2 regions of the Streptomyces sp. NPDC001796 genome follow, and region 2 is predicted to be linked to the other one. Evidence: predicted binding sites of a transcription regulator. Region 2 holds the regulator's gene; the other holds the start of a gene.
What was found. Region 2 encodes HrcA, which represses chaperone genes, less so after heat shock. Its sites were predicted from a motif close to TTNGCACTCNGNNNNNCNGAGTGCNAA; they were not measured.
Positions count from the first base shown of each region.

Region 1: the regulator HrcA is predicted to act here: its motif matches at 1,901-1,927, upstream of groES (co-chaperone GroES).

Region 1 covers NZ_JBIAUC010000006.1:157,488-161,622, reverse strand. The annotation lists gene ACFYZE_RS14790 (class I SAM-dependent methyltransferase) at 1-588, opposite strand, end outside; partial or broken gene ACFYZE_RS14785 (polysaccharide deacetylase family protein) at 883-984, shown strand; gene ACFYZE_RS14780 (polysaccharide deacetylase family protein) at 981-1,793, shown strand; gene groES (co-chaperone GroES) at 2,074-2,382, shown strand; gene groL (chaperonin GroEL) at 2,501-4,126, shown strand.
Region 2 covers NZ_JBIAUC010000001.1:153,262-157,396, forward strand. The annotation lists gene ACFYZE_RS00655 (MBL fold metallo-hydrolase) at 1-734, opposite strand, end outside; gene hrcA (heat-inducible transcriptional repressor HrcA) at 932-1,951, shown strand; gene dnaJ (molecular chaperone DnaJ) at 1,952-3,088, shown strand; gene ACFYZE_RS00670 (nitronate monooxygenase) at 3,233-4,135, shown strand, end outside.

The DNA of each region.
Region 1 (4,135 bases), on a different contig from region 2:
AGCCGTGGCCACAGCCCAGGACAGCGGGGGCGAGTACGCCTCCGGGTCGAAGATGCGGCCGCGTCCTCCCCGCCGCGCGGGATCGACGAAGACGGCGTCGTACGAGGACACCTCCACCTCGGTGACGTCGGCCTCGCGCACCTCGATCAGGCCGGCGAGACCCAGCGCGTCGGCGTTGGCGCGCGCCACGGCGGCCGTGAGCGGGTCGCGGTCCACGGCCAGGACGCGGATGCCGGCCCGGGCGAGCGCGATGGCGTCGCCGCCCACGCCGCAGCACAGGTCGGCGACGGAGGTCACCCCGAGGGCCCGGAAGCGCTCGGCGCGGTGGGCGGCGACCGTGGCCCTGGTGGACTGCTCGACGCCGTTCGGGGTGAAGAACATCCGCTGAGCGTCGCCCACACCGAACTTCGCCGCCGCCCGCTCGCGCAGCCGTGCCTGGGCGAGGGCCGCGGAGACCAGCTCGGCGGGGTGCTCGCGGCGCAGCCGGGTGGCGACGGCCAACTCCCGCGCCGGGTCGGTGCCGCGCACCTCGTCCAGGAGGGCGCGGCCCTCGGGGGTGAGCAGGGAGGCGAAGGAGAGGTCGTTCACCCGGTCATTGTCGGCCAGTCGGTGGACGGCGTGCGCCGGGTCGCGGTGTCGGCCCGCCGCGGCCGACGGCGGCTGGAAGGATCCGGCACCATGCGACTCGTAGGACAAGATGACAAAAAGTGCGCAAAATGCACTGCTGTGCGTGTGCCGCGCTTGACGGGTCCCGGGTCGACGGTCGCGGCCCGCGCCGGCCTCGCCGTCCTGGCCGCCACCGCCCTCGCTGTCGGGTGCACCGGTAGCGAGGGGATGCACGGCGCGCACGGCCCACAGGAGCCCTTCAGGCCCCCGGCGGCGCGAGCGGACCGGAACGGCAAGATGCCCGACGTGATCCGCAGGTTCCTCGAGAAGGTGACCGACGAGGGGTACGCGGTGGCACGCCTGGAGGACCACCTGTGAGGGCACGGCGGCTGCGCGCACTGCTGGCCGCGGTCCTGGCCGCCGCGGTCCTGGCCGGAGCGGCCGGCTGCGCCCAGTCGGTCGACCCCATCGAACGGCTGGGCAAGAAGGCGGCGCAGAGGGTGCGCAGGTCGTACGGCCCGCACGAGGGGGCGTACCGCCGCTGGGGGCTCGCCGCCCCGCTCGCGCCACCGCCCCGCCCGGCCCGCCCCCTGCCGCGCCACGTCGAACCGGAGGACGAGGGGCTGCCGGAGGTCCTCGACCGCGTCCCCACCCACGACAGGGTCGTCTTCCTCACCTACGACGAGGGCGCCGAGCGTGACCCCCGGTTCGCCGAGATGGTCCGGGACCTGCGGCTGCCCGTCAGCGTGTTCCTCACGGACAGCCGCGACGGACCCGGGTACGCGCGCATCGGCCGGCTGCGGGCCGCGGGGGCGACCATCCAGAACCACACCCTGGACCACGCCGGACTGCGCGGCCGTCCCTACGCGGAACAGCGCGCCCAGATCTGCGCCGGGCGGGACCGTCTGCGCTCCCGCCTGGTCCGGCGGCCTCTTCTGCTGCGCCCGCCCTACGGCAGGTACGACCGCACGACGCTGCGGGCCGCGGCGGACTGCGGCATCAAGGCCCTGATCCTGTGGCGCCCGGCGCACGCCTACGGAAGGTCCACGGCCCTCCATCCGGGCGACATCCTCCGCCCCCACGAACCGGGCCGCCCCCAGACCTCCCTGACCACGGAGACCATCCGGGTCCTGCGCCGCCTGCAGTCGAGGGGCTTCACGGTGGCCCGCTTGGAGGACTACCTCTGAGCGTCCCGACAGGGGGGTCTGGGGAGGAGTCCCGGGGCGGTCACCCCACCACCGGGTGAACACCGACCGCCGGGCAACCGAACTCACCACGGCGCGCACCGCCCGCATTGGCACTCCGCTTGACCGAGTGCTAATCGCGGTCATAGTCTCGGCTCTGGCACTCACCACAGGAGAGTGCCAACAAAGCGACGGGCAGGTCCGGCACCCGCGACGACGGATCGACCTGGTCGCCACCTCAGACAGTTAACCCCGTGAGATCTCCGAAGGGGGAGGTCGGATCGTGACGACCGCCAGCTCCAAGGTTGCCATCAAGCCGCTCGAGGACCGCATCGTGGTCCAGCCGCTGGACGCCGAGCAGACCACGGCCTCTGGCCTGGTCATCCCGGACACCGCCAAGGAGAAGCCCCAGGAGGGCGTCGTCCTGGCCGTGGGCCCGGGCCGCTTCGAGGACGGCAACCGCCTTCCGCTCGACGTCAAGGTCGGCGACGTCGTGCTCTACAGCAAGTACGGCGGCACCGAGGTGAAGTACAACAACGAGGAGTACCTCGTTCTCTCGGCCCGCGACGTGCTCGCGATCATCGAGAAGTAGTTCACCCCGAAGCACTCCTGCTTTTGAGCTGCGCCCCTGGCCCCCGCGACCGATAAGAGAAGCCGGGCGCCCGGGGCGCAGTTCGTTCATCCAGATTTCCGAGAGGGCTCCCGCTGCCATGGCGAAGATCCTGAAGTTCGACGAGGACGCCCGTCGCGCCCTCGAGCGCGGCGTCAACAAGCTGGCCGACACGGTCAAGGTGACCATCGGCCCCAAGGGCCGCAACGTCGTCATCGACAAGAAGTTCGGCGCCCCCACCATCACCAACGACGGCGTCACCATCGCCCGTGAGGTCGAGATCGAGGACCCGTACGAGAACCTCGGCGCCCAGCTGGTCAAGGAGGTGGCGACCAAGACCAACGACATCGCGGGTGACGGCACCACCACGGCCACCGTGCTCGCCCAGGCGCTGGTGCGCGAGGGTCTGCGGAACGTCGCCGCGGGCGCCTCCCCGGCCGCCCTGAAGAAGGGCATCGACGCGGCCGTCAAGGCCGTCTCCGACGACCTGCTGGCCACCGCCCGCCCGATCGACGAGAAGTCCGACATCGCCGCCGTCGCCGCGCTGTCCGCCCAGGACCAGCAGGTCGGCGAGCTGATCGCCGAGGCGATGGACAAGGTGGGCAAGGACGGTGTCATCACCGTCGAGGAGTCCAACACCTTCGGTCTGGAGCTGGACTTCACCGAGGGCATGGCCTTCGACAAGGGCTACCTGTCGCCGTACTTCGTGACGGACCAGGAGCGCATGGAGGCCGTCCTCGACGACCCGTACATCCTCATCAACCAGGGCAAGATCTCCGCCATCGCGGACCTGCTGCCGCTGCTGGAGAAGGTCATCCAGGCCGGCTCCTCCAAGCCGCTGCTGATCATCGCCGAGGACCTCGAGGGTGAGGCCCTGTCCACCCTGGTCGTCAACAAGATCCGCGGCACCTTCAACGCGGTCGCCGTCAAGGCCCCCGGCTTCGGTGACCGCCGCAAGGCGATGCTGCAGGACATGGCGGTCCTCACCGGCGCCACGGTCGTCTCCGAGGAGGTCGGCCTCAAGCTCGACCAGGTCGGCCTGGACGTGCTGGGCTCCGCCCGCCGCGTCACCGTCACCAAGGACGACACCACGATCGTCGACGGCGCCGGCAAGTCCGAGGACGTCGCGGGCCGCGTCGCCCAGATCAAGGCCGAGATCGAGACCACGGACTCCGACTGGGACCGCGAGAAGCTCCAGGAGCGCCTCGCGAAGCTGGCCGGCGGCGTGTGCGTGATCAAGGTCGGCGCCGCCACCGAGGTGGAGCTGAAGGAGAAGAAGCACCGTCTGGAGGACGCCATCTCCGCGACCCGCGCCGCGGTCGAGGAGGGCATCGTCTCCGGTGGTGGCTCCGCCCTCGTCCACGCCTCCAAGGTGCTGGCCGACGGCCTCGGCAAGGACGGCGACGAGGCCACCGGTGTCGCCATCGTGCGCCGCGCGGTCGTCGAGCCGCTGCGCTGGATCGCCGAGAACGCGGGCCTGGAGGGCTACGTCATCGCCTCCAAGGTCGCCGAGCTGGAGAAGGGCAACGGCTACAACGCCGCCACCGGCGAGTACGGCGACCTGATCAAGGCCGGCGTCATCGACCCGGTCAAGGTCACCCGCTCCGCCCTGGAGAACGCGGCCTCCATCGCCTCCCTGCTTCTGACGACCGAGACCCTGGTCGTCGAGAAGAAGGAAGAGGAGGAGCCCGCCGCGGCCGGCCACGGCCACGGTCACGCCCACTGACGTACGACG
Region 2 (4,135 bases):
GCGAAACGCGCCGCCAGCTCGTCCCGCTGCGCCCGTACGAACCCGGCGTCCACCACCGCCCCGTGCCCCGGCACGTACACCGCGTTCTCGCCGCCAACCTCCAGCAGCCGGTCCAGGGCCGCAGGCCAGTGAGAGGGGATCGCGTCCGGGCCCGCCTGCGGCTCGCCGGACTCCTCCACCAGGTCCCCGCAGAACACCACTTCCGGCTCCCCGGGGTCCCCGGGCACGAACACCACAAGATCGTGGGCCGTGTGGCCCGGCCCCACGTTCGCCAGCAGCACCTGCACCCCGCCCAGGTCCAGCGTCCACTCGCCCGAGACCAGGTGGCGCGGGCGGACCAGCGCGTCCGCCGCCTCGGTGGCCCGAGCGGGATCCAGACCGTTGCGCACCGCGTCCGCGATCAGTTCCGCCCGCCCGTGGGCCAGCACCCCGTCGACGCCCACCGCACCGAACACCTCCGCGCCCGCGAACGCCGCCGCCCCGAAGACATGGTCGAAGTGCGGATGGGTGAGCGCGAGATGCGTCACACGCCGGTCTCCGCCGAGCGGCTCCAGCAGCCGCTCCGCCGCGCCGCGCAACCGCGCGCCCTCGGCCAGGCTCGACCCGGCGTCCACCAGCAGCGCCGCGTCATCGCCCACCACCAGCCCGGCCGTGCAGTCCCAGACCGGAAGCCTGGCCCGCCCCACGCGCGCACTGAGCTCCTCCCACCCGGACCCTTCCCACAACACCGTCATACGGCGACGCTATCCGCGGGTGCCCGACCCGGCAGGACAGGCCGGTACAGGTCGGTACACCTCGGCACGGCACCGGCGCTCGCCCTTGCCGGGTGTGTACCCGACAGCCGTACACTGGGCCGGGGAATGCTGGCACTCGCAAGTGCAGAGTGCCAGGGGAAAGCGCCAAGGGGACATGACCGCTGGAGGTGTGCGCGATGCTCAGTGAACGCAGGCTCGAGGTGCTGCGCGCCATCGTCCAGGACTACGTCGGCACCGAGGAGCCGGTGGGTTCCAAGGCCCTGACCGAGCGGCACAACCTCGGCGTCTCCCCGGCCACCGTCCGCAACGACATGGCCGCGCTGGAGGAGGAGGGGTACATCGCCCAGCCGCACACCAGCGCCGGACGCATTCCCACGGACAAGGGCTACCGCCTCTTCGTCGACAAGCTCGCGGCCGTCAAGCCGATGAGCCCGCCCGAGCGCCGCGCGATCCAGAACTTCCTGGAGGGCGCCGTCGACCTCGACGACGTGGTGGCGCGCACGGTGCGGCTGCTCGCACAGCTCACCCGGCAGGTCGCCGTGGTGCAGTACCCGTCGCTGACACGTTCGACCGTGCGCCACGTGGAACTGCTGTCGATGGCGCCCGCGCGTGTGATGCTCGTGCTGATCACCGACACCGGCCGGGTCGAGCAGCGCATGATCGACTGCCCGGCGCCGTTCGGTGAGACGTCGCTCGCGGACCTGCGCGCTCGGCTCAACAGCCGGGTCGCAGGCCGCCGCTTCGCGGACGTCCCGCAGCTCGTGCAGGATCTGCCCGAGGCGTTCGAGGAGCCGGAGGACCGCGGCACGGTCTCGACGGTTCTCTCCACCCTCCTCGAGACGCTCGTGGAGGAGACCGAGGAGCGGCTGATGATCGGCGGCACCGCGAACCTGACGCGCTTCGCGCATGACTTCCCTCTCACCATCCGCCCCGTCCTGGAGGCGCTGGAGGAGCAGGTCGTGCTCCTCAAACTGCTGGGTGAGGCGAAGGATCCGGCCATGCGGGTACGTATCGGTCATGAGAACGCGCACGAAGGACTCAACTCCACGTCCATCGTCTCCGTGGGCTACGGTTCGGGCGGCGAGGCAGTAGCGAAACTCGGCGTGGTCGGACCGACCCGCATGGATTACCCGGGAACGATGGGAGCGGTACGAGCGGTGGCACGGTACGTCGGACAGATCCTGGCGGAGTCGTAAGTGGCCACGGACTACTACGCCGTACTCGGCGTGCGCCGCGACGCGTCGCAGGAAGAGATCAAGAAGGCGTTCCGCCGGCTCGCCCGCGAGCTGCACCCGGACGTCAATCCCGATCCGAAGACGCAGGAGCGGTTCAAGGAGATCAACGCCGCGTACGAGGTGCTCTCGGACCCGCAGAAGAAGCAGGTCTACGACCTCGGCGGCGACCCGCTGTCCCAGTCGGGCGGCGCCGGCGCGGGCGGCTTCGGCGCGGGCGGCTTCGGCAACTTCTCCGACATCATGGACGCGTTCTTCGGCACGGCGTCGCAGCGCGGTCCGCGCTCGCGCACCCGCCGGGGCCAGGACGCGATGATCCGGCTCGAGGTCGAGCTGGACGAGGCGGCCTTCGGCACGACGAAGGACATCCAGGTCGACACGGCCGTCGTCTGCAACACCTGCAACGGCGAGGGCGCCGCGCCCGGTACGTCCGCGCAGACCTGTGACATGTGCCGTGGTCGCGGTGAGGTCTCGCAGGTCACCCGGTCCTTCCTGGGCCAGGTCATGACCTCCCGGCCGTGCCCGCAGTGCCAGGGCTTCGGCACGATCGTCCCGAACCCGTGCCCGGAGTGCGCCGGTGACGGGCGGGTGCGCTCGCGCCGCACGCTCACCGTGAAGATCCCGGCCGGTGTCGACAACGGCACCCGGATCCAGCTCGCGGGCGAGGGCGAGGTCGGCCCCGGCGGCGGTCCGGCCGGCGACCTGTACGTCGAGATCCACGAGCTGCCGCACAAGACCTTCCAGCGCCGCGGCGACGATCTGCACTGCACGGTCACCATCCCGATGACGGCGGCGGCCCTCGGCACCAAGGTGCCGCTGGAGACGCTGGACGGCCTGGAAGAGGTCGACATCCGTCCCGGTACCCAGTCCGGGCAGTCGATCCCGCTGCACAACCGCGGTGTCACGCATCTGCGCGGCGGTGGCCGGGGCGACCTGGTCGTCCATGTGGAGGTCCAGACGCCCACCAAGCTGGACCCGGAGCAGGAGCGACTGCTGCGCGAGCTGGCGAAGCTGCGCGGCGAGGAGCGGCCGCAGGGTCAGTTCCAGCCGGGGCAGCAGGGGCTGTTCTCGCGGTTGAAGGACGCGTTCAACGGGCGCTGACGGTGTCGGCCCCCGGCGCTGGACGGGCGTCCGGCGCCGGGGTGGCCGTCCCTTGAGCTGCCTTCGAACTGTTCTCTTTCCTCCGGCGTATGCCACAGGAACGGTGGATTCGGACTTGTTCGAAGGACGTGACAACATGCCGTCATGTCCTCCCTGACCGATCTCCTCCCACACCCGATCGTGCAGGCCCCCATGGCCGGCGGCGTCTCCGTGCCGCAGCTCGCCGCCGCCGTGTCCGAGGCCGGTGGCCTGGGGTTCCTCGCGGCCGGGTACAAGACCGCCGACGGGATGTACCAGGAGATCAAGCAGCTCCGCGGGCTGACCCACCGCCCCTTCGGCGTGAACGTGTTCATGCCGCAGCCGGAACATCCCGGTGCAGCCACCGGCTCCACCGGAGCGGCCGGTGCCGCGCGGCCCTGTGCGGCCGCCGTCGAGGTCTATGCCAACCAGCTCGCCGGTGAGGCCACCTGGTACGAGACCGAGCTCGGCGACCGCGACAGCGGCCGTGACGACGGCTACGACGCCAAACTCGCCGTCCTCCTGGACGACCCGGTCCCGGTCGTCTCCTTCCACTTCGGGGTCCCGGCCCCGGACGTCCTGGAGTCCCTGCGTCGGCTGGGCACCCTCACCCTGGTCACCGCGACCACCGCCGAGGAGGCCCTCGCCGTGCAGGAGGCCGGCGCGGACGCGGTGATCGCGCAGGGCGTCGAGGCCGGCGGCCACCAGGGCACCCATCGGGACAGTCAGGAGAACGACGGCGCCGGCATCGGGCTGCTCTCGCTGCTCGCCCAGGTCCGCGAGACCGTGAGCATCCCGGTCGTCGCCTCCGGAGGCATCATGCGCGGCAGCCAGATCGCCGCCGTCCTCGCCGCGGGGGCGAGCGCCGCTCAGCTCGGCACCGCGTTCCTCGCCACGCCCGAGTCCGGTGCCCACCCCGCGCACAAGCAGGCGCTGACCGACCCCCACTTCGTCCGCACCGAGCTGACCCGGGCGTTCTCCGGACGCCCGGCCCGCGGTCTGGTCAACCGGTTCATGCGCGAACACGGC